Pigmentibacter sp. JX0631: one gene and its partner. The protein of the gene in region 2 interacts with the protein of the main gene of each other region in a pairwise test. Links are inferred from orthologs where the notes say so. Each region holds a gene or a part of one and is shown on either strand. Other genes may lie near its edges.

Region 1 (12,772 bases), 2.3 Mb from region 2 along the record:
CATCTTTTAATTGAGGAATGACTTGATAACTTCTTCCATTCATATTGTATAAATTTGTGTAGGCACCACTTAGCATAGTAGCAAGAGAATTTCCAATTGCTTGCATGGTAATACCCATTTCTGTAGCTTTATTTTTATCAATCTTAATATTTAGTTGTGGAGATTCAAAGCTTAAATCGCTATCAACAACTATAAATAAACCACTTTTTCTTGCTTTCGCTTTTAGATCTTCCATTACAGAATAAAGAAATCTATAATCATCGGTAGTTTTTAACACAAATTGGACTGGCATACCACTTGCACCAGTAGGAAGATCTGGCATTGAAAATATGAAGGATTTTACTCCTGCAATTTGGTTGAGATCTTTTTGAATAATTTCTTGCAATTTCATAGCAGTGCGTTTTCTATCGCCCCAAGGTTTAAAAATAAGGCCAGAGAAAGCAGCATTTTCACTACCCATCCCGTTAACGTTAAAATTAGCAGCACGTTCATTGTATTTTTGCAGAATATTATCAATTTCTTTAGTATAACGCTCCAAATACCGAACATTCGCATATTGCGGTGCAGTAGAAAATATTGCTAAAAATCCTTGGTCTTCTTTTGGTGCTAGTTCTTTCGGAGTCAATAAAAATAAGAAAAAAACGCTGACTAAAACAACAGATCCAAATAGAACTACTACAGGTTTCGTTTGTAATACAGAATGCAAAAGGGATTCATATTTTTTTTGCAATTGGCTAAATTTTTTATCTATCCATTTTGCAAAACCTTTATCATTAGCTTCATGAATTAAAATTTTTGAACACATCATAGGAGATAAAGTTAAAGCCACTACTCCAGAGACCACAACTGAGGCTGCTAGAGTTAATGCAAATTCCTTAAATAAAGCTCCTGTTAATCCTCCCATTAAACCAATTGGAGCATACACAGCCCCCAAAGTGATTGTCATAGTAATTACGGGCATTGCAATTTCTCTAGCTCCAATTAGAGCAGAATCTAAAGGAGATTTTCCTTCCTCAATATGACGTTGAATATTTTCAACAACAACAATAGCATCATCAACCACAAGTCCAATCGCTAATACCATGGCAAGTAAGGTTAGTAGATTAATAGAATAACCCAAAGCCATCATAAGGGAACATACGCCGACTAACGATAAAGGTATTGTTACGATAGGTATACTAACTGAACGAAGAGATCCTAAAAATAAAAAGATAACAACTATAACTATTATAGTAGCTTCTACTAAAGTTTTTATAACATCATTAATAGAAGCAGAAATAAATTCGGTTGAGTCATAAACTATGAGTTGTTTTAATGAAGGAGGTAAGTCTTTTTCTATTTGTGGAATAACTTCACGAATATTTTTTACAACAGTAAGTGGATTGGCTGAAGGTACAGGTTGAATTCCTATGAAAACCCCTTTATTACCGTTAAAAGTAACAGAAGAAGAATAACTTTGCGATCCTAATTCTACCTCCGAAACATCGCGCATGCGAATGAGTTTTCCTTTAATTTGTTTTACTACCAAATCTTTAAATTCTTGCTCACTATGCAGATCAGTTGCCGCACTGATATTGGTAATGGTGTATTGACCCTTTAATTGTCCTGCTGCAGATAAATAACTATTTGCCCGCAATGCGGAACCAACTTCATCAGCTGTTACTCCAAGTGCTGCCATTTTTTCAGGATTTAACCAAATTCGCATGGCAAAAGGGTTGCCACCTAAGATATCTGCACTTGCAACGCCAGATACCGATTGCATTTTGGGTTGAACTACTCTTGCAAGTAAATCATAAATTTGAGGCCCTGACATTTTTTCACTAGAGTAACTTATATATAGAGCAGCTAATGTACTTCCGGTTGTCTTAGTAATAACAGGGTCATTCGCATCTTTGGGAAGTTGAGCGCGAACAGCGTTTACTTTAGCTGAAATATCACCAAAGGCAGTCGTAGAATTAAAATTCAATTTTAAATGGATTTCTATTTTACTTACACCTTGGGAACTTGAAGAATTTATATAATCAATTCCTTCCGCTGATGAAACTGAAGTTTGAATTGGTTGGGTGATAAAACCTTGCATTAATTGTGCGCTTGCACCTGGATAAGTTGTTAAAACGGTAACAACGGTATTTTCAACTTTAGGATATTGTCTAAGATCAAGATTAAATATTGATTTTAAACCAACCATGAAAATTAAAATACTAACGACCGTTGCCAACACTGGCCTTTGAATGAATATGTCGGTAAATTTCATTTTCTTCCTCAGCTCACTCAATCTGTTAAAGATTGATAGAATTGTTTATGGCTATTTTTGCTCCATCATTTAATTTTAATTGTCCACTACTGACAACAAGATCGCCTTCTTTTATTCCTTCTATAATTGTTACTAAATTGTCTCTCTTTTCTCCAGTTTTTACAAAAACTCTTTTTACTGTAGCTAATTCATCGCCTTTATCAGACTTTTGATTCAATAAAGTAACAACAAAAGCAGAATCACCGTAAAGAGTATAGGTTATAGCGGTTTGTGGTAAAATAATTGAATTAGGAACAATTGGTAAGGCTACCTTCACACTAATGAACATTCCGGGCAATAATTTATTTTCGGAATTATCAATTGTTGCTTGAACATGAATTGTTCTTGTGGCTTCATCTACTTTTGAATCTACAGCGTTTATTTTACCTTTAAAATTAAAATTTGGATATGCATCAACGTTAACTAAGACTTCTTGATTGATAAATACCTTGTTGGTATCCTGCTGTGGTAAGGTAATTTGTGCGTATAAAGCATTTGAAGTTTGTAAACTTGCGCAAGCAAAACCTGCTTGAATAAATTGCCCAATATTTACTTGTTTAATTCCAATTTTCCCGCTAAAAGGTGCTCTAATTAATTTTTTAGCAATTAATGATTTTGCATTTTCATAATTAGCAGATAATTGCTTTACTTTAGAAGAAGAATCATCGACTGCAGACAACGATGCTGCTCCTTGAGTAAACAATTGTTTTATTCTTTTATCATTAACTTGTGCAAGTTGTAATTGAGCAACTATATCTTTTAATTGGGCTTGCTCAGAAGAATCATCTAGTTGGATAAGAGGTTCTCCTTGTTTAACAAATTTCCCAGAATCAAAGTAAATTGCTTTAACTTGGCCTGCGGTTTCAGCACTTATATCCACTCCATTTATTGAACTTAAAGAGCCTACTGAATAAAGATATGGCTGCCAATTATCTAATTTTGCTTTTACCACACTAACGACTTGTGGTGGTGGTTCAAATTTAGCAAAAAAGCTTTTGATAAAATATTGCCGTAAACCGTACCAACCAAAAACACATCCAAAAACGATAACTAATGCAATTATTGTTATACTCATCCGTTTTGACATAAAATTCCTCTTTTATACTTAAAGGACTAGATTTAATTCATAACTTTATTTTTCATTTCGTTCAATAGTACATCAAGAAGGATTTTTCATTTTTTAATTTTATAAAGAAAGAAGAGATATTCTAAGAGGTTATTTTTGTATATTTTAAAATGTTTTTTTATTAAAATGAAAAGTAACAAAACAAATCGCCAATAAAGTAACTGCTATATTTCAGTAGACTCGTTACTCAATAGTGCTGCATGAATTAATTTATCTTGTTCGATAAAATGTTGTTTTTCTAAACCTACAGCGGGAGTTGCCCTTCTGCTTCTGCCAAAATACATTAATTTAGTCTGCATTCCAATTTTATCTAAAACTTTTTCCAATTCAAATCTGATATAAGTCCAAGCTCCCATATTTGCAGGCTCTTCTTGGACCCATGCAACATGTTTTACATTCTTATAATGAGAAAGAATACTTGTTACTTTTTCAATGTGGAATGGATAAAGTTGTTCTATTCTTACGACTGCAATAGACTCTGCTTTATTTTTAAACTCTTCTTTTTCTAGAGCATCAAATAAATCAAGGGAAATTTTACCAGTACAGAATAAAACTTTTTCTATTTTCTGAGCTTTAGAAATACGTGAATCATCTAAAATTTCTTCAAAAGATCCTGTAGCAAGTTCTTCTAAAGTTGTAGATGCTCTTGGACTACGCAAAAAGCTTTTAGGTGTCATAATGACTAAAGGTTTTCTGAAATTGCGATGCAATTGTCTTCTGAGGGCATGGTAAATTTGAGCAGCGTTAGTAAGGTAACAAACTTGCATATTAGCATTTGCGCTCAGCTGTAAAAACCTTTCTAACCGAGCACTGGAGTGCTCAGCTCCTTGTCCTTCCATTCCATGTGGCAGTAACAAAACTAAGCCCTGTGATTGAGCCCATTTTGTTTCACCGGCAGCAATAAATTGATCAATAATAACTTGCGCACCATTGGCAAAATCACCAAATTGTGCTTCCCATAAAACCAATCCTTTTGCTTGTCTAACAGCATAGCCGTATTCATATCCCATAGCTGCTTCTTCAGATAAAAGAGTATTTATAACTTCAACTTTTGCGTTTTGTTCAATACACTCTTTAATACTTGTATAACGAGCCCCAGTTTCAAAATCGACTAAAGTCACATGGCGATGTGAAAATGTACCTCTTTGTGCATCTTCTCCAGCAAGTCGAATGCTAAATCCTTCGTTTAACAAAGAAGCATAAGCAAGTAATTCAGCCATTCCCCAATCTAGCTTTTTATTTCCTTCAGCCATTTCTTTTCGTTCAGAAACGATGATTCTTGCGAGCTTTGGATTGGGCTTGAAGCTTTCAGGTGTTTGACAAATTTTTAAAGCTAATTCTTTTAATTTATTTAAGGATATTTGTGTTTTTGCAGGTTTTAGCATTTCTTTTTCATCAACGAGCTTTAATTCTCCTGCTTCTCTTAGAGGCGTAAATTGTAAAATTGGTAAATGTTCATTTTTTACTTTATCATAAACGTTATTCATATCTGAACGGTATTTATTATAAATTTCTTTTAATTCTTCTGAATTAAAACTATGTTTATTGACAAGATATTGAGCATATTCTTCATATGGAGCAGGTTTGTCTTTAATAATTTTATACATTAAAGGTTGGGTAAAAGAAGGTTCATCTGTTTCGTTATGTCCATGTCTTCTAAAACAAACTAAATCAATATAAAAATCCTTTTTAAATTTGAATCTGTAGTTTGCAGCAAGTACCATAACATTATGTAGAGCATCTAAATTATCGGCATTAACGTGGAATACAGGTGATCCTGTTACTTTAGCAATATCTGTACAATAAGTTGATGAGCGTGAATCTGAAGGATCTGTTGTAAATCCAACCTGATTATTTGCTACTATATGAACTGTTCCACCAATACTGTAACCTTGTAATGTCATCATTTGAATATTTTCAAAAACAATGCCTTGTCCAGAAAATGCAGCATCACCATGTAAAACTATACTTGTAACTTTGTTTGTGTCTCCATTGTGATACATTGCTTGACGAGCTCTTGTATCTCCCATAGCTATACTGCCAACATATTCTAAATGACTTGGATTAAATGGCATGGAGACTAAAAGTTTATTTCCACTTCTTGTAGTACGTTCAGATTCATATCCATAATGGTATTTTACATCACAATCACCGTGTAATTCAGGATTAGGATATCCTTCAAATTCACTGAATAATCTTTCAAGCGGTTTTCCAATCACATTCACAAGGAAATTTAAACGTCCGCGATGCGCAATAGCAATAGTGCATTCTTGTGCCCCTAGTTTACCTGCTTCATCAATAAAGCTTTCAACAGCGGGAAATTGAGAATCAGCTCCTTCGATAGAAAAACGTTTTTTCCCTATGTATTTAGTCGCTATTGTTTTTTCAAGGGAATCAGATTTTGCCAATTCATGGTAAATTGCTGTTTGTGTATCTTTTGCAACAGGTTTATAAATTAGAGCAAATTGTTCTTGTAACCAGAATCTTTCTTCTGTACTTTCTATGTGCTCTATTTCTGCTCCAACCGTTCCAGCATATCTCGCTTCTAAAACTTTCTGTAATTCTGCGAAAGTCATTTTATCTAAACCAATTAGCAAGCCAGCCATAGTTGTTTTTGATAAATCTGATTCAGAAATTCCATAATTTTCAGTTTTTAGAGATGGAACTTCAGGGCTTGTATTTTGTAGTGGGTTAACTTTTGCTTTTAAATGACCAAAGCTTTTCCAAGCTTGAACAAAAGCTGCTACTTTAAATTCAAACTGTATTGCATCTTGGCTCATGTTTAATGAATTTGAATTTTCATTTCTTTGTTGATGACTTAAATCAGTTAATAATTCATTAAAGTGTGGAACATCATTTGCTAGAGCAGTGGCTGTGCCAAAGCCTTCGTGAAATCCTTCAAAGTATGCTCGCCATTCAATTCCAACTGAATTGGGGTCGGAAGAATATCGCGAAAACATTTCCTCTACATAACCAGCATTATTTTGAAAAACAGAATTAAAATTACCACTCATATTTGCCACAAGTCCTTATCAGGAAGTAAATCGAAATGCAGACAGACGCACCACATCTAAAATTGTGTTATCACAACTTCGGATTTTGTTGCAGAGACTATCAAAATTAATCGGGTATAAACAATTTTTCTTCATCAGAATCGTAGATGATCAAGTTAGCGTAACGACACCATTTTAAAAGGGTCTGAAATTGAACATCATGATCTTCAAAAGGGAGCATCATGACAATCTGCTCGATTGCAATATCTGCTTCTAATCCTTCATCGCCACTATTTTTAACTAACTCATATATAGAATAAACTACCGGCAATTTTAAGATTGCAGTCCGCATAATTTTGCCACGAGCTTCGGCATCATGTTCCGCAGCAAATTTTCTGCCTTCATCGGTTAAAATGACGCGAATTCCTGGAGTTGTTATAAAACCTAAAGTTTCAGCTGCGGCTACAGCAGGTAGAACTTGATCGACGCTTTGTCCCATATCTTCGCACAAATCATAAAGATCGGTGGTTTCAACTTCTGTGCTTAATCTGCTGACGAGACCTTCAACCAAAGTTAGATTTGTATTAATTAAGGGTTTAACTCTCTTTGCTTTATTTAAAGAAGTATCTTTGGTTCTTATCTCTTCAGAGGTTTTATCATTTGGTAAATTAATAGATTTATTTCTTGTTATTTGATCAGAATTTCTTTGTTGTAGAATCAATTCTGGAGTTGAAGTGTCAAAATCAACATCTTCTGTTACTTTATCAAGGTGAAGTTGACCAAATGCTTTTTCAAGAAGTTCTTCTAATTCTTTATATTCAGGAGAATTCGGCATTCTAGGACGAGGTAAATTAATTTCTATTGAACGAAAAATAGTCCCTGGATTAGATGAAAGGATTAGAATTCTATCAGCAAGTTGTAATGCTTCTTCAAAGCGGTGCGTTACAAGAACGCAAGCACGAATTTTTCTTTCTGTTTGTCCCCAAATTCTTACGAGTTCAGCTCGCAAAGATTCGCTAGTTAATGGGTCTAAAGCTGAAAAAGGCTCATCCATGAACATGATCATGGGGTCAGAGACCATGGCGCGTGCCAAGCTTACTCTTTGCCGCATTCCTCCACTTAATTCGCGAGGAAAAGCATCTTCAAAACCTTTTAATCCTACTAATTGAATAATTCTATCTACACGTATATTTTGTTCCGATTTTGTTAATTTTGGCATTGAAACGGCTATATTTTCCCGAATGGTCATCCAAGGAAACAAGGCAAAATTTTGAAAAACAAAGGCACTTAATTGCATGTTTTCAGGTGATGGATTCGCATAAGTAACAGTTCCTCTATCAGGATTGATGAGACCAGCCATACAACGCAAAAGCGTTGATTTACCTGATCCTGATAAACCAACTAAAGCCAGAAATTCACCATCATAAATATCGAGATGAATTCCTTCCAAAACAGTAAACATATTTCCACTAGGACGTCTGTAATCTTTGCATAAAGATCTAACAGAGAGCACAACTTTCTTTTTAGACATAGCCTAATCCTTAACTCTTTCAGCAAATATTTGCAGAGTTCGCCATAAGGTGCGATTTAAAATGATTAAAGTTACAACAATACAAATGATTGCAGCGATCAATTTTTGATAATTACCTTGCGCCGATGCGCTAGCGAGTTCTGCTCCTATACCAAAGGAATGCATTGATCCACCAGGAAACTCAACTACTTCTGCAACCATACTGGCATTCCAAGCTCCTCCAGCTGCAGTAATCCAGCCTGTCGCTAAAGAAGGTAAAATAGCTGGAAAATATAATTTACTAAAGCGATGCCATAAAGAAAATTTATAGATTTGTGTAACAAATTTTAAATCAGCCGAAATTCGCGAAGCTCCGCCAATGACATTAAATAAAATGTACCATTGGCATCCTACACACATTAATAATGTTGCATTGATAAAGGGAGGAACATTAACAAAACTTAAACCTAAAGTTATTAATGGAAATAAAACAGGAGCGGGAAATGCTGCTAAATTTTGAATAATAGGCTGAAAAAAATTTTCTAATCTAGGATTTAAACCGAGCCATAGACCAACGGGTATTGTCCAAAATGAACTAATAATTAACACAAGAAGGACTTTTATTCCTGTAAATAAAACCGCATTCATTAAATTAAACCAATCTTTACTCGAAAGAGAGGCAAGAGTCTGGCCGAAAGAAGGTAATTTAGGTAATAAAGTAAAGACAAGACCACCAATAGCAAAGGTGATAAGTAGTGATAAAATAGATGAACGACGAATTTTATTTACATTTTCATCAGAAAACCAATTTTTTGGACTGATTACAGTTCCCCATTTATCAATATTGTCAATCAAATATTTTCTTGTTGCACCTGATTCATTGATTTTAGATTTAGGAAACAAAAACAAAATACTTTTTTTAAAAAAGTTTGAAATTATTTCAGGAATACTTGTTTGTCTTATTAAATTAAGAAACCAATTGTCATCTTGAACTCCTTTTCCATCATCGCTATCTCGATAACGAGAAACCCAGGCTATTAAAGGTTTCCAGAGAAAAATATCTGTGCTCACTATAATGATAAGTAAAGTAACTAAAGCAATAGAAAAATTGATATAGTTGCCTGTTGCAAAAGTTTCAGCAATATAACTTCCTAACCCAGGTAAACGAAAATCTTTGTTACCTAATGTAAAAGCCTCACATGTTGTTAAAAAAAACCAGCCTCCTGCCATTGACATCATTCCATTATAAATTAATGGTCGATATCCATTAGGAAAATCTACAAAGAAAAATTTTTGTAATTTTGTAAGTTGATAGATTTTTGCAACTTCTTTAAATTCTGGTTGTAAAGATCTTTGTGATTCATAATAAGCAAATGCTAGATTCCAAACTTGTCCTGTAAAAATAGTTAAAATACAAGCGAATTCTAAACCCCAACGACTTCCTTGGAAAATTGATATTAATGCTAGAACAAAACCAGGTAAAAAAGCCACAACGGGAAGACTTTGGAGAACATCAAGAATTGGGATCATTAATTTTTCAAGAGATTTATTATTTGCAGCTATAGTTCCATATATAATAGCAAAAATATAACTTAAAATTAGTGCTATCAAGCTGCGTACAAAGGACAGGAGGGAATAACTTGGTAGTGATGAGATTGATGTGTTTATATCAACTTTTTCTAAGTAGGGCGAATTTCCTGAGCTAAAAAAGTCGGCAAAGCCCATGCCCAGAACGATGACAATAAGGATAACTGCAATATCCGCTCTTAAAAAAGCACCTCGGGTTGCTTGCACTTTGGCAAATTGTGTCATGCTCACCTCTTGACTGGAATGAGATCATAATCTCATTTTTTAGTAACTCCAACTGTAAAGCATAATGAGATATAGTAATGCAAGACACTAAGTGACATTATTTAAGCAATCGATTTGCTTGTTTTGTTAAAGTATATATATGTGATGGTAAAGTTTCAATAACAATTCCTTTTTCATCGCGCATTGGATATTGCGGGAACAATATATAACCGTCTTGTGGGGCATAAAAATCTTGTCCCGGCAAAAATGCACCAAGGAGTTGTCCTTTTGTTACCTTTTCTAAATTAATAAATTCCTTTACTAATTTAGTCTGCTGAGTTTTGAACTTTTCTGAATATATTATTTGCAGAATATTTAACTCATTTTTTTTTCTAGCTAAATTATGAATGCATCTTTTTTTCAATTGTATTAAATCCATTAATTGCATACTATTAATTATTGCTAATTTACAAGTATTTGTTGCTTTTTCTGAAATTCCTTGCTGACCTAATTCTAATGTTAAGCCAGGTTTATTTAATAATCTAACATATTCATCCGAACACATTCCTTCTGCAGAATAGGGAGTATTTGATCTGCGAGTCACAAAAATATTACAACAGCCAATTGCTCTTGCCCAAGAATAACTTATACTGTGCATAGTAAAAATATAGAAAGGTTCCAAACAAGGTTTATTTGTTTGATGAAAATCAAGAAATAAATCACAAGTGTTCAATAATTTTTTTATTTCCTCAGCTCGGTTTTTTTCAGAAGATTTTTTATTATTTTCTAGAGGAGAAAAAGATCTATTTAAATCATCTTCTATAAATCTTTTATTTTCTAAGGATGCTTTTTTGTTTCCTAAGAAAAAGGAAATTTTACCACCATATTTTATTTTTTTATCGATTAAATTTTGAATTACTTGCAAAACCCCTGGTAATGAGCCCGTTTCATTTCCATGAACGATGCTACCAATCACGATATGGCCATTATGTGATTTAAAGTCTAAATGTATACAATCATTTATAATGCCTTTGGATCGTTTTTCTAATTTTTCAAATGTCTCTAGATATTGTGTTAGCATAAATAAGCTACCTTAAGTCTTTTTTTACTAATTTCATTATGTTATAAAAAAAAGAATTGTCAAAGCCAATTTTATTTGCTTCTATGGAGCAAATAAAATTAAGGTTATTAGTTTTATTAAGTTGACTTCTGCGTATTGGAAATTTTATGGCTGGCTATTTATTACGTGGTATTAGATTTATTCTGTTATTTCTTTTATTTTTTATCTTAAGTTTTCTATTATTATTTGTTTTTATCATTAGATTTAGAAACAAAAATAATAATGTCATTTTTGGAAAAATATTTTCCTATTTATCTGCAAACCTTTTGCAAATAAAAATAATTGTCAAAGAAAAATATAAAATGACTGATGAAAGTCCAAAGGTTATTATTGCGAACCACCAATCTTACTTTGATGCTATTATCTTTGGTCGTATTATTTCCAATAACACTCTGATTATTGGAAAAAAATCCTTAGTTTGGATCCCAATTTTTGGTTGGGTTTTTTATTTAGCAGGAAATTTATTTCTGAATAGAACGAATCATCAAAAAGCCATGAATACTATGAAAAATGTTGATGAAGCTTTACAAACTGGTTCTTCCTTGTGGATTTTTCCAGAAGGAACAAGGGGACATAGTTTGGGATTAAAACCTTTTAAAAAAGGAGCCTTTTATGCTGCTATTCAAAATCAGGTTCCAGTACAAATTGTTGCTGTCAGCAATTTAAAATTTTCTTTGGATTATAAAAGATGGAAAGCAGGTACTGTTCTGGCTGAAATTATGGATCCTATAGAAACTAAAGGTTATTCTATCGATGATGTGGAAATATTTATTCAAAAAGCATATCAATTAATGAAAGAAAAAATTGAACAACTTGATAATGAAATAAAAAATATTCAGTTGGAGTCAATTCCTGGAAATTTATTAAAAGAAAATTTTAAGTAGCAAAGAAAAATCAGATTCCGGAAGTTCTTCATATCCTATAGGATTGCAAACCATCTGTTTTGTTTTTTGATTTTGATATTTAGCATCGCAGATTTCTAGCCTATTATTAATATTTGAAAATACGACTGGTTTATAAGTGCAAGATTGAACTAAGATAATCAAAGCAAAGATAATTGCAAATATTTTTCCATTACTTTCCATTCAATTCTCCAAGTAATTATACTTTTTTATAAGCAATTAACGTACCAATATTTTTTTCATTGATTTTAATTATTTATAGTCTTTAGGAGTGTAAGAATGTCTAAATTTTTGGCATTCTGTTGATTATTTAGACAAAAAAAAGAGTTGAAGATTCTTCTCCAACTCTTTCATATAAATAGCTAATAATTAGCGGATAACGATTCCTTTTTTTGCACAGTATGCTTCAATTCCAATTTTATTAACTGTGCGAAGAGCACTAGTGCTTAAACGAACTTTAACAAATTTGCCTAAACTTGGGGCAAAAATACTTTTTTCTTGTAAATTAGGAAGAAGGCGAACTTTAGTTCTGTTTTTAGCGTGAGAAACGCGATTTCCAACTAGTCCACTTTTACCAGATAATTCACATACTCGTGACATAATTTTAATTCCTCCAAATCATATTCAAAAATGAACAGCAATTGCTTCAGCTTTAAAGAGTCTGCCAGTTGCCGTAAGTTTAAAGGCCATAGCAGTATTTTGCCTAAGATGCAAGAAATAAGAGTCTTTGCAATTAAGAATCTTTTAGATATTGACATATTCGATTTGCTGGCCATATTCGCAAAGAGAATGAACATAAATTCCTTTGGCCATATTTGTCGAGGGCGTTAAGAGGGTATCATGGAAGACAAAAAAAATAGCAAAATTTCTAAAACCAGTGATGTTAAAGTTGAAGAACAAAATGACTCTCTTAGTGAGGACTCAGCTCAACTCCCTGTAGTTATTAATAAAAAAATCAAAGTATTGGCAAAAAAACCAAAGGAAACTGAGGAAAAACAGGCAGACTCAAAGGAAGGCTTAAAAACCTTAAAAATTGT
Region 2 (12,293 bases):
GTTTGGCGCATGCTTTTAATCATCATGTCTAGATAGATACTTTCAAATTCCTTTGCTACATTTTGCGCCTCTTTTAATTTTTCAATTTTTTTCTTTTCAAATTCAGAAAGAGGTTTTTCATTACTAATTTCATTAGTAGAAAGTTCATTTGAATTATATTTCGTAGCAGAATCCATTAAATTTATTCGCATGCCTCATTCCTTTATAAAATCTTTATTTTAGCTCTTAAGGCTTTGGAACTTTCTAAAGTCTGAAGAATAGAAACAACATCTTTTGGGCCTGCGCCTAAGGTATTTAAGGCTCTCACTAATTCGCCAACAGTCGTTGTTAAGGGAAGATCAGCTACTTTACTTGATTTTTTTCCAACTATAATTTCAAGTCTTCCATGGCTAATAGCAACAGGTTCTAAAATAACATTATTTCCAGCTATAATTGTTCCTGTTCTTTCATTAATTACAATTTGCGCAACAGAATCAGGAACGACTTTTAATTGTTCAAGAATTGCTACAAAAGTAACAGGATTAAAGCTTGGATTATTTCTTGTAACAGTTCTTGGAAGTTTTACAGAAATCAATCCACTGTTAACAGGGTCTGCTATGAAATCATTAAAATAATCATTTAGAACTTTTGCTATTCTACTTGCAGTTGTAAAATCAGCATTAATTAAACTTAATTCTATTTTATTATTATTAATAAAAGTAGCGGGAAATTCTTTTTCCACAATACCATTTAAAGCAAGAGAAACAGTTTTGGGTGCAGAGCTTTTTGCAGGTTGACCAGCACCTCCTTCGTTTCCTGCCATTGAAGTTCCCTGTGTTATACTTCCTTGTGCTGTCGCATATACTTGTCCATCAGCTGCTGTTAAGGTTGTTAATAATAAGGTACCACCTTCTAAACTGCTGCTATCTCCAATACTAGAAATTCGTACATCAATTTTATCACCTATTCTTGCAAAGGGAGGGAGTGATGCTGTAACGGCAACAACGGCTGTATTTTTTGTTATGACTTCGTTCGCTGTAACGCTCATGCCGAGTCTATTCAGGACGGAAGCAGCTGCTTTATTTGTAGCTACACTGGCTTTACTGTCACCAGTACCCTGTAAACCTACTACAAGACCTAACCCAGTGAGTGAATTGCCTCGAACTCCTCTAATTTCTACTAAATCTTTAATTCGAATACCTGCTTCTTTTTCTTGGGCAAAACATTGAGCAGAATTAGACAATAATGTAACAAAAAGAAGTTTGCTGATAAAAATTTTTAATTTAAGTATTTTTAACAAGTAAACCTCCTTTTTTATTTCTTACTTTTTTCCATTTCCTTGGCCAGAAGCATTTTTATTATTACTAGAGTTTCCACTGTTTCCACTGGCTGCATTTTGTTTATTATTTCCTCCGTTACCTTTCTTATCTTTTCCGTTTCCATCTTCTTCAGGAGGATCCATAATTGTTGCGGAATCTAGTAATTGCCTAGCTTGAGCTGCTTCTGCATTTAATCTATTTCTATCTTTCTTTAATCTATCAGCTTCTTCTGTGATTGATTTTTGTTGATCTTTTAAAGCTTTTTGTTGAACTTCTAACTCCTTTTTTTGGCCATCAAGCGCAGCAATGCCAGCATTTAAATCAGGAGCATATCCTGAAAGTTGTCTGGATACGGTTAAATCCCAACCTGCAGCAGCATATTCTGAAACCATTCCATTATTATTATTCGTAATAGCTACTTGTGTGAGATCTTTAGCCTCGATTTCAAATTTATTTAAATTTCTTTGCGGCATTTTTGCCATGATCATGATATTTTTTTGTTCACCAGATTCACTGACATAATTTTTTGTTCCACGCAGATAGACATCTCCACCGGGTTCAAATCCGACTACTTCAAACTTCAATGTTTTTATTGGATCATACTTTTGATTTGAATTATTGTTTCCTGCTTGTTCCTGCGGTTTAAATTGCAGATCTTCAGGAATGTTAACTGTTACTATTTCTCCCGTACGAGTTGGTTGATATTCGGTTGCAAGAGATTTTGGCTGGCTAGAATCAGCCCAAATGCTTCCGGTAGTAGAACCTGGTTCTTTCATTTTTATTTGCATTTTTTCACGTTTAATAAAGAAACGTTCTTGTTCCTTTTCTTGGGAAAGTTGATTTTTTTGATTATTTAATTCGACCGCTTTAGATAAAGGCAAAGGTAAATCTTGGGTTGAAGGAATGATCTGCGCAGAAGCTTTGTTGCAACTGGCAAAAAAAATAATTAGTGCAAGAACAACAAAAAGTATTGTAAATCTTACAACAAATTTTTTAGAAGTTGGTTCGGGGATGTTATCTAGGGCGTGCGACATTTTTTTAGTTGTGCTGTTACCTTTGTCAATTGCATACTCTATTGAATTTAGGTATTTATCTACCGTTGTAAACCAAAGATCTTTTTTTTCTTGTTTCGTTTTTGCTTTATATTTATGTGGCTTTGTTTGTAACTCATGAAAAATTTTATTTAAATTTGATTCAACATAACCATCTTCTTCGCGCAAATTAATTTCATCAAAAATATGTTGATATTTTTGGTATTTATTGTTTGACTGCATATTTAACCTCACCAGGAGCTACCACAGTTCCTTCAATAATTCCAGCGGGTTGTGAAACTGAACTATTGTCAAACCAGTTGCTTATTTGAACACGAATAGTCTCACCAAGTCCACCATTAGTAAGAGATTTTCCATAAGTCTGAATAGTTAGGTTATCTGTAGGAGAATAAATAATTTTTATTTTTTCTCCTGAATGAACAAGAATTTCCTGTGACAAAGTTAGTATATCAATTTCTTTTCCTTGTCTAATTGGTGTGTTTGTCCTTTTATTGGTTACTTTAATTAGATTTGATTGAGCGTCTGATTTATTTAAAAAATAATTTTTGGGATTGCATTTTAAATCATCAGTATTGCATTGAGATATTTCTAAATCTTTATCAGTTAGAATGTTATTTATTAATAAATTACTTTTAGCAGAAATAAAGAAAATTATTTTTTTTTCGGTTATTTCAAGACGCCAAGTTGTTTTTTGATTTTTTTCATTTCTTAGATCAAAAACATATTGATTAGTAAAAGCATTTTTTGTTTTATTGACTGATGAATGGATTATTTCATAGTCATGACCGACTTCTACGTTACATTGTATACAACGAACTATGTAATTAATATCTTTTTCATTTTCTGTTTTTTGGTGATTAGAATTATCCACAATGATATTGTCATCTTTTTTTAAATTTTTCATGAATTGCACAATAAGATCTTTTTGGATTTCAGCAATACTATCTGCTTTTGCAAGATTTTTATATTCAACATAAATAGAAGGTAACGCAGATAACATTTTTACTATCCATTATTTCATTTGATTAGTTGAAGATAGCATTTCATCCCCAGTTTTGATTACTTTACTGTTTAGTTCATAAGCTCTTTGACCAACAATAAGTTGAACCATTTCTTCAACAATATTAACGTTACTGGTTTCAAGTTCTCCTTGATCGATATTTCCAATTCCATTTTCTCCAGGAATTGCTACAATAGGTTCACCTGAGGATGGTGTTACTGTATACAAATTTCGACCCATTGAATTTAATCCAGCAGGATTTATAAAATTCGCTAACAAAATTTGTCCTAAATTTCTTGGTTCTTGTTCACCACTCACTTTTGCTGATACCAAACCATCTAAGCCAATAGTTAAATGGAGGGTATTAGGTGGAATCACAATTTCAGGGATGAGTGGTAGACCTTCTGAAGTAACAATTCTACCATCAGCACTTCTTCTAAAAGTTCCATCTCTTGTGTAACCAATGGTTCCATCAGATAGTTGAATTCGAAAAAAACCCTTCCCCATAATGGCCATGTCTGTATCTTTGTTTGTAATTTTAATAGCACCTTCATCAAACGATTTTTCTACAGAAACTATCTTAGAACCATTTCCAATTTGGATTCCACTTGGAGCTATCACACCTGTCGTAGTCTGGAGTCCAGGAGCTCTGATATTTTGATAGAGCAAATCATGAAAATACGCTTTACTTGCTTTAAAACCAATAGTGTTCACGTTAGCCATATTGTTCGAGAGAGTATCTATTAGGCGTTGCTGGGAATCCATTCCTGTTGCGGCTGTATTTAAACTCCGAAGCATATGACCTCCTTTTGAGCATCCAAAGAAGAATAAAATTCTTTTTGTAGGATAAATTGTTTTGGAAGAAAAGTTGTGTGAAAACATTGCAGCTATCTGAAAATCTATAGGAAATTTTGAAGCAAGGGGTAATTACAAATGTTTCAAGAACGTGCTGAAAACATAAAAAGTTTCGATGGAAATGAATTATTTTTTAGAGTTTATACTCCGTCAAAAAATACTGTTACTGAGTCAAAATTGAATGGTGTTGTTCTTGCCGTACATGGATTTGGTGAGCACAGCGGCAGATATGCACATGTTGCAAAAGCTATTTGTTCACAAAATCTTGCCTTTGCTATCTTTGACATAAGGGGGCACGGAAAGTCAGGTCCGAAACGGGGTGACGCTGAAAATTTACACGCAATGGTTCTTGATGTTATTTTTATGACCAATCACGTGAAACAATTACTAGGTTTAACTAAACAAAAAGATTCTTTTTTTGGAATAATGGGGCACAGTTTTGGGTCTCTTTTAGTCACTTATGCCGCTGCCCATCTGGCGGATTCTTGCCCGCCCGTTTTTTTAAGTTCACCTTGTTATGCTATTAAAAAATCTATTCCAGGTTGGAAAAAGTTTCTCGCTAATAGCGTGGCAAAATATTTACCGCAATTAACTGCTCCGATAGGCATACCTTCAGATGACTTATCAAATAATCCTGAAAATAATATTGCTGCTGAAGAAGATACTCTGCGGTTAACAACCATAACAGCTCGCATGGGGAATACATTTTTAGGTGCTGTGGAAGAAAAAAAAATAATTCAAGCAATACGACTAATTAGCGCCCCTGTTACAATAGTTGCGGCAGAGGATGACAAATTAGTAAAAGTTGATGTAACTAAAAAATGCGTGCCTTATTTTTCGCATAATGATAGTTCTTTAAGAGTGTTGCAAGGAGCTGGGCATGAAATTTTTAATGAAATTGATCCAATACGGAACGAAGCATTAGCAGATTTACTTCATTGGACCCAAAGAAAGTATGAACTAAAATTGGAATAATAAAATGATTCGAATAGAAAACTTAAGTAAAGCATATGGCAGTAAAATACTATTTAGTCAGTCTTCATATCACTTTCCTGAAGGAGAGCGAATTGCTTTAGTTGGACCAAATGGTGCTGGTAAATCAACTTTGCTAAATATACTTTGTAGTATTGAAGAACCTGATGATGGACAAATTCTAAAACCAGCTAAAATGAATTTAGGTTATTTGCCCCAAGAACCTAATCAGAATCCAAAAGATACAGTCCTAGAAGAATGTATGGATGGTGCTTTAAAGTTAAAAAAATTAAAACACGATTTAGATCTTATTTTATTAGAAATGGAAAATAATTATAGCGAAGATGTGCATAAAAAATTTGAAAAAATAGAAGATGCTTTTCGAGAAGCAGGAGGCTACGCTCTTGAAGCCAGAGCGAAAGGAATTTTAGTTGGCTTAGGGTTTCTTGGAAATCAACTCCATAAAAGTCCTAAACAGCTTTCAGGTGGATGGCGCATGCGTCTTGAGCTTGCAAAAGTCTTTTTAAATGATCCAGATTTTTTGGTTCTCGATGAGCCTACAAATCACCTAGATTTACCAAGTCTTATATGGGTAGAAAAGTTTTTGCAAAGTTTTGCCGGAACCCTTCTTTTTGTCTCCCATGATAGAGCCTTATTAAACAGATTATCAACAATTACTTTACATTTATTCAACGGAAAATTTACTCCTTATAAAGGAAATTTTGATTCATTTCTTGAACAAAGAGAGCAACGACTCGAACTTGAAACAGCAGCATATGAACGCCATAAAAAACGAGCAGATGAAATTCAACGGTTTGTCGATAGATTTAAAGCAAAAGCTTCTAAAGCAAAACAAGCTCAAAGCCGGATGAAAATGCTTGAAAGAATGAAAGAAGTAGAAGGTAGCTTTGATATAGATAATTCTGTTGATGAAATTTCTTTTTCTTTACCCAAGGTAACGCAAAGTGGGAAAGAAGTTTTAAAAGTTGAAAAAATGAGTATTGGTTATCAGTCTATTCTTTCAAAACATATAGAATTAAATGTTTTGCGTGGTCAGAAAATTGCAATTATTGGTCCAAATGGTATTGGAAAATCAACTTTTCTTAAAACATTATCAAATGTAATAAACCCTTTAGAAGGAGAATTTACATTAGGTCATAATGTTTCTTTAGCTTTTTTTGCGCAAGACCAATTAGACACTTTAGACGAGAATAAAACTATTTTAGATAATGTTTTAAGTGTTTCTGATAATATTGGTGAGAAAAAAGCAAGAAGTGTTTTAGGAAGCTTTTTATTTCGTGGTGATGATGTTTTTAAATATGTGAAAGTTCTTTCAGGTGGCGAAAAAAGTAGAGTTGGATTAGCCTGTCTATTATTAAAAAATGCAAATTTCTTATTGCTTGATGAACCCACAAACCACTTAGACATGTCAAGCGCTGAAATACTAGCTGATGCAATTGATGAATATGAAGGAACCGTATTATTTGTCAGCCATGACAGAAATTTTATTGATTCTATTTGTACACATGTTTTTGCCATGACCAATGATGGGCGTTTTGCTTTATTTGAAGGAAAACTCGAAGACTATGAACGTCTTGCTCCCTTATCAGGATTTCCAGATATTTTGAGTCCTGATAGAAGTATGGAAATGGCGAAATTAATTGATGAGCCCGTTGAGAATACAAAAGTTACGAATAATGCAAAAGATAATGAGATTGATAGTAAAAAAGAAATTCAAAAGTTGGAAAAATCAAAAGAAAAAATTGAACTTGAAATTTATCAAATTTCTGAAAAAATAAAAGAAATCGATGCACAAATGCACCAGCTTGATCCTAGTGACTATAAAAAAATGAGTGAATTAGAAAAATCTTTGCAAGTAAATAAGAAAAAACTTTTCGATAATGAAGAATTATGGTTAGAAATTGAAGCTAAAATTGTAAAGAAATAAAATCAAGCCGCTTCTTTATTGAACTTACAGACAAGGAAAGTAACATCATCATCTAATTTTTTGTAAGAAGTAAATTCTCTAAAATCGTGCATAATATTTTCTTTTATAATTGAAGCTTCACTTTCTGAATAACGTTGTAAGGCATTTTTAAGCCTTTTTTCACTAAATTCTTCCCCTTCTGAGTTAACGGCTTCAATTAATCCATCTGAGAAAATAAATAGTATATCACCTGATTCTAGTTGAATTCTTTTTAGTGCGTATGAATAAGGATTTTCTGTTTCTTTATTGTTAACTAATTCATAGCCTAATGGACGACCTTGAGCGACAAGTTTTTCTACAGATTTTTTCTCATTATTTCTTTTGATTAACATTGGGAAATTATGCGCAGCATTTGAAAACTCTATGACACCATTATTTGGGTCTAAAATTGCCGAAAACATTGTCATTACTTTGCTGCCGTCACCACTCGAACGAATTACGGAATCCAATTGTGCCAGAATTTCATTCGCTGTAATATTTGGTTGAATATGAATTGAGTCACAATATCCTTTCACGACTGCGGTTAAAATTGCACTTGCAGTTCCATGTCCTGTTACGTCACCAAGCAGTAATAAGAGTTTATTGTTTGGTAAAATATAATAATTCCACCAATCTCCCGCACACTCCGTTGCAGCTTCAAAATGATTTGCAATTTCAAAAAAACCAACTCTTCTATATTCAAATTTTGGCATGAGATTGTTTTGAACCAAGCGAGCAGTTTCTTGCTCACTGACGAGTCTTTGTTGTTCTTTTTGTTCAGCAACAAAACGAATGTTATCGAGAGCATTTGTAATACTGATTTGCAAAGCTAATATTGCATTATAAATTGATTGAGCTGCAGTAAAGGAAAACAGATGAACAGCTCTTAGATCATCAATTTGTAAAATAACACAATTACGTCCAGCACTATCTTTTATTACAAAGCGTTTTTTATTTGGTGGTTCTTTTAATTCTTCTGCAAAGCGAATAAAGTTTCTTTGTCCTGATTTTATCATCTCATGATATCCTTCTACTTGATCCGAAGCGAGCATAGAATAGATAACAAAGACTTCAATGTGCAGATTAATTTTTGCAATTTTTTGTAAAGATTCAGCTATTTGAATTGCAACATCACTAATATCAAATTTACTAGAGATCTTAATTCCTTCTTCAGCAAGTAATTTTAAATTTTCTTGATTTATTTCTATTTGACTAATCATAATATTAAAGTTTTTTACTAAATCAACCATTTCATCTTTGCTGCGTTTTGGCTCTTCAATACGAGTAAAAGTACCCCTTGTTATATCAAGGCTTGCTTGACTTAATTTTAAAATATTATTTATCAATGATTGTCTCAGTAAAAATCCAATTGATACAACGAGCATTATGGTAACACAAAGAGCTAAAATGACCACTCCTCGAACCATAGATTGAACTGCAACAGCAATATTATCTGTTGAATAGTCTAACACAAAGTAACCAATAATCGATGAACTAGTGCTTGTCCCTTTCTTATGTAGCATAGCACCAATAATTCTAGAGGTATCTTTCATTATGTTATCTTGATAGATAAAAAATTCTTCATTAGATAAAGATTTTTTATCTAACTGCATTTTAAATTCTGGTGTGATAATATTACCTGATTCACTCATTTTAGTATCTTTAATATTTGAAATCTTTCCTGTTTTCTTGTCTTTATATAAATACGTAACTAGAACTGAATCAGCATCATAAATATAAATTTTATTAGCATAATTATTTTCTATTATATTAGTTAATGTTTCTTTAATACCTGTAATATCGAATTCCCAAAGATAGCGAGTAATTGTAGGTAAGAATAGAGAGTAAATTAGTTTATGTGAACGAAATGCCTCTTCTTCAAGATTTTTTTGTAGCATATAAATAGCTAAACTAGTAAACATGATCATCACTACGACAACCGAAGCGAGTAACCAAGAAAGAATTTTTGCCGTTAGCCTCATAAAAACTCCAAAAATCTTTAGAAATCAAAAAAACTATGCTGCAATATCTGGTGGAGTTGGATCATCATCTGGAACGTTATCATCAAGTTTTGTTTTTTCATTATTATAACTTTCTGTATTTCCTACCTGCTCCCACTTATATAAAACTCCAGGTTTTCCCTGGCACCAAAATTGCAACCCAACTGAAGTAAATGTATATTTCTCAAATGCTATTACTTTAGTTGTTCCATTAGCTAAATTTAATATTATTTTACTCCCAGATAACTTAATCTTAAGAACTCTTTCATGTTGTGTTCCTTCAAGCCATAGTAAAGTGCATTTAGAAGTTACAAGTTCCCTCAGTTTTTTTTGCAACGTAAAAAAAATCATAAAAAAGCCTCCATGGCATATCAGGAATACTTCTTGAATTCCTTCAGTAAGCCTGCTCTAGAAAAAACAGGTTGTACTTCCAATAAGCTTCGGTTTGCTTTTTAAAGCTTTAATGCAGCAAAATTTTCCTAATGTTAAAATATATTGAAATATAATTGATTGTAGGAAAATAAAATTAAATATTTTATAAAAAATAATTAAATTTCCAATGATATTTTTGCATTATAAATAGTTTGAGTTGGGGAGATTTGGGCTTCAACATCTAAAGCTAAGATTGTAATAATTTGAAAACCAATAATTCCATAAATTTCGTTCCATGAAGAGCTTTTTGTTAACGTTGAATTTCCAATTTTGAAAGTAGTAGAAGCGTTTGACCAATTGCTTCCTCCTCCAAAGTAGGGTTTTAAAATTGGAAGAGGAACGCCTAAAAGTAGTTCAGCATTAGTACTATTAGCGTCAAAAGGTGCAAATCCATTAATCTGAGTATATCCACCTCTTAATGCTAAAGAAATTGGTATTACTCTAGGGTTAGATAAAATAAATTGTCCCCCTATTCCATAAAACTCAATAGTACTTTGTGGAACCTTAGCATAGTTAACTGCTACATCAATTCCAAAAGGAATTCCAATTTTTCCAATAAATCTGGGAATTATAATGCTATTTGGAAAATTATTAGCTGAATCAGAATATTTATTTAAAGAATCTATCATTGATTGCGGAGGAGTAAAGTATGATATTCCTCCTCCTGCAGAAATTCCTAAAGGAATAATTTTTCCACTTGATGGAATTGGTGCAGACATAAATTGAAATCTTGTTGGATTAATTAAAGGCTTCACAATGTTTTCATAATCGCTATCAGGAATTTGGGATGAAGTAAATTTAAAATCAATATTATTATCAGCAAATACTGTTACATTAAAAAAAATATTAAAAATAAATAAATATTTATAATTTATAAGAATTTTTAACATATAAATTCCTTTCATTTTTAGGAAAAATATTATTACTTTGGGACAAATTTATCAAGAGTTTCTTTTAGAAGCTGAGTCGGAATCGGTTTTGTTAGAAATGCTTTAGAATATTTAGCTAATATATCAAGAATTGGTTTTGAAATATCATCTTCACTTGCACCAGTGATAAAAATAAATGGAATTTTAGAGTCTGATACTGTTAATGTTTTTAATAAATCTAATCCACTTTCTTGGCCAATAAAAAGATCAGAAATTATTAAATCAATTTTTTTACTATCTAAAAAATTAATTGCTTCAGAAATATTTTCAGCGACAAAAACATTATATCCCATCTTATTTACTTTTAAACTTAAGATTGTTCTAAGATCTTTTTCATCATCAATAATTAGTACTGTTTTTGAATTTTTTTCTGGTTCTGCCAATTTACCAATATGAAGTGGTTGGGGAACTTGATAACCTGTTTCACTTACTGATGAAACAACATCTGCGCACGGTAGAGTTATAGAAAAAACCGTTCCCCCAAAAGGTGCTTTAGCTGCACTGATAGAAGAATGAATTCTTTGCGCAATTTGTGAAGTAAAATGATAAACATAAGCTAAATCTGCTTGTGGAGTTTGTTTACTATACGTTAATGATGTGGGGTCAAAAGTTTCAGATTTATAAGGTTCATACCAAAAATAAAGCGAAATATTGTTTTTATATTTAGCATCATTAGTATTTTTATTTAACTCAATTTTTCCAAAACATTTCGGTTGCGCATTAGCTTTTGGAGGAAGCCATTCTCCTAATAATTTCCATAAATGTACCCAAATTTGTTCAAAAATAATATGATCAAAAGGTACCAACACGCTTGGTATATGCAGTGATGACCAATTTAATGTTTTGGGAGGCTGTTGGGTGAGTTCTTGAATATTTTTTACTACATCACGAATATTATATTCTTTAATAACAATTTTAGTTTTGCCTCTTAAGGAACGAATTCTATTTATAACTCCTGTCATATGTGAAGTATTTGCTAATAATTTATTTTGAATTGTTTTTAAATTATCTCGGCTTTCTTTAGCTGCTTCTGGAATTTGCGAATAAATATCATCAAGCATTTCGGTAAAACCTTGGACTTTTGCTAATGTGTTCATGAGTTCATGAAAACTCCAAACACTTAATTGCCCAATCGCAGAAAGTAAGGAGTGTAAATTTTGTTCATCTTCTTTAGGAATATTTTCAGTCTCTTGCGGAACAACAATAGCTTCATCTTGCGCTATGTTTTGGATAAGTTCTTTCAGTTGAGACATTTTGTCTTTTATGTTTTGTTTAAGTTCATCAGTTACTTTAACATTTTCAAGACGTATTGCTTCAAAATGAGGATCTATTTTTCCAGCTATAAAATCTGCTACTTGATTCTGATGGCAAGTAACAGAAAAATTTTTTAATGCGTTAGAAGCACGCGAAAAAGCATCTGTAAGCTCAGGTTTAGCACCTTCGCGTAATAAAACGTTTGCTATTCCATTCATTTCTTGAAGTTTTTGTAATGCGTTTTTAACAAATGCAGTTTGTATTTCTTTATCAGTATTTGAAGTAGGCATAAAAATAGACTCCTATAACTATAGAATGTCTAATTATAGCTACTTTTTAATTTATCTATGTGCCAATTTTACGTGTAGAGCAATTTGCTTTGTCTCCTGCTTCTAAGCCTTCATTTTCCAGTGAACCTGCGGCTAAATGGCGCGAGCGATAGGTCAGAAATGGATAAGTATCTTTCTGTCCTTTTGGAGCATATCCTACTATCTTTTTGCAGAAAAAAGCTGACAGAAATTTATTTATTTTATTA

What was found.
Region 1: the proteins of QEJ31_RS04175 (region 2) and QEJ31_RS14005 interact in binary tests that used the Escherichia coli proteins (3 or more experiments, as listed by UniProt). The link is inferred for Pigmentibacter sp. JX0631 from one-to-one orthologs.

What each region holds. Positions count from the first base shown.
Region 1 is NZ_CP123622.1:3,248,047-3,260,818, forward strand. The notes cover bases 3,384-6,798. They hold QEJ31_RS14005 (2-oxoglutarate dehydrogenase E1 component), read right to left. Parts: upstream 6,434-6,798; coding sequence 3,584-6,433; downstream 3,384-3,583. Other genes in these bases: QEJ31_RS14010 (nitrate/sulfonate/bicarbonate ABC transporter ATP-binding protein), read right to left, coding at 6,540-6,798. Also shown: QEJ31_RS13995 (efflux RND transporter permease subunit), read right to left, coding at 1-2,254; QEJ31_RS14000 (efflux RND transporter periplasmic adaptor subunit), read right to left, coding at 2,280-3,380; more of QEJ31_RS14010, read right to left, coding at 6,799-7,943; QEJ31_RS14015 (ABC transporter permease subunit), read right to left, coding at 7,947-9,734; QEJ31_RS14020 (succinylglutamate desuccinylase/aspartoacylase family protein), read right to left, coding at 9,832-10,794; QEJ31_RS14025 (lysophospholipid acyltransferase family protein), read left to right, coding at 10,941-11,717; QEJ31_RS14030 (hypothetical protein), read right to left, coding at 11,697-11,918; rpmB (50S ribosomal protein L28), read right to left, coding at 12,105-12,335; lon (endopeptidase La), read left to right, coding at 12,576-12,772. UniProt on the Escherichia coli protein: E1 component of the 2-oxoglutarate dehydrogenase (OGDH) complex which catalyzes the decarboxylation of 2-oxoglutarate, the first step in the conversion of 2-oxoglutarate to succinyl-CoA and CO(2).
Region 2 is NZ_CP123622.1:965,737-978,029, reverse strand. Bases 4,719-7,654 are described here. They hold QEJ31_RS04175 (ABC-F family ATP-binding cassette domain-containing protein), read left to right. Parts: upstream 4,719-5,184; coding sequence 5,185-7,125; downstream 7,126-7,654. Other genes in these bases: QEJ31_RS04170 (PP2C family protein-serine/threonine phosphatase), read right to left, coding at 7,128-7,654; QEJ31_RS04180 (alpha/beta fold hydrolase), read left to right, coding at 4,719-5,180. In the rest of the region: QEJ31_RS04205 (rod-binding protein), read right to left, coding at 1-191; QEJ31_RS04200 (flagellar basal body P-ring protein FlgI), read right to left, coding at 203-1,279; QEJ31_RS04195 (flagellar basal body L-ring protein FlgH), read right to left, coding at 1,301-2,572; QEJ31_RS04190 (flagella basal body P-ring formation protein FlgA), read right to left, coding at 2,556-3,350; flagellar basal-body rod protein FlgG, read right to left, coding at 3,363-4,148; more of QEJ31_RS04180, read left to right, coding at 4,284-4,718; more of QEJ31_RS04170, read right to left, coding at 7,655-9,125; QEJ31_RS04165 (hypothetical protein), read right to left, coding at 9,159-9,494; QEJ31_RS04160 (DUF6588 family protein), read right to left, coding at 9,692-10,465; QEJ31_RS04155 (response regulator), read right to left, coding at 10,498-12,048; QEJ31_RS04150 (hypothetical protein), read right to left, coding at 12,104-12,293. UniProt on the Escherichia coli protein: Genetic data indicate it may be involved in ribosome assembly or function.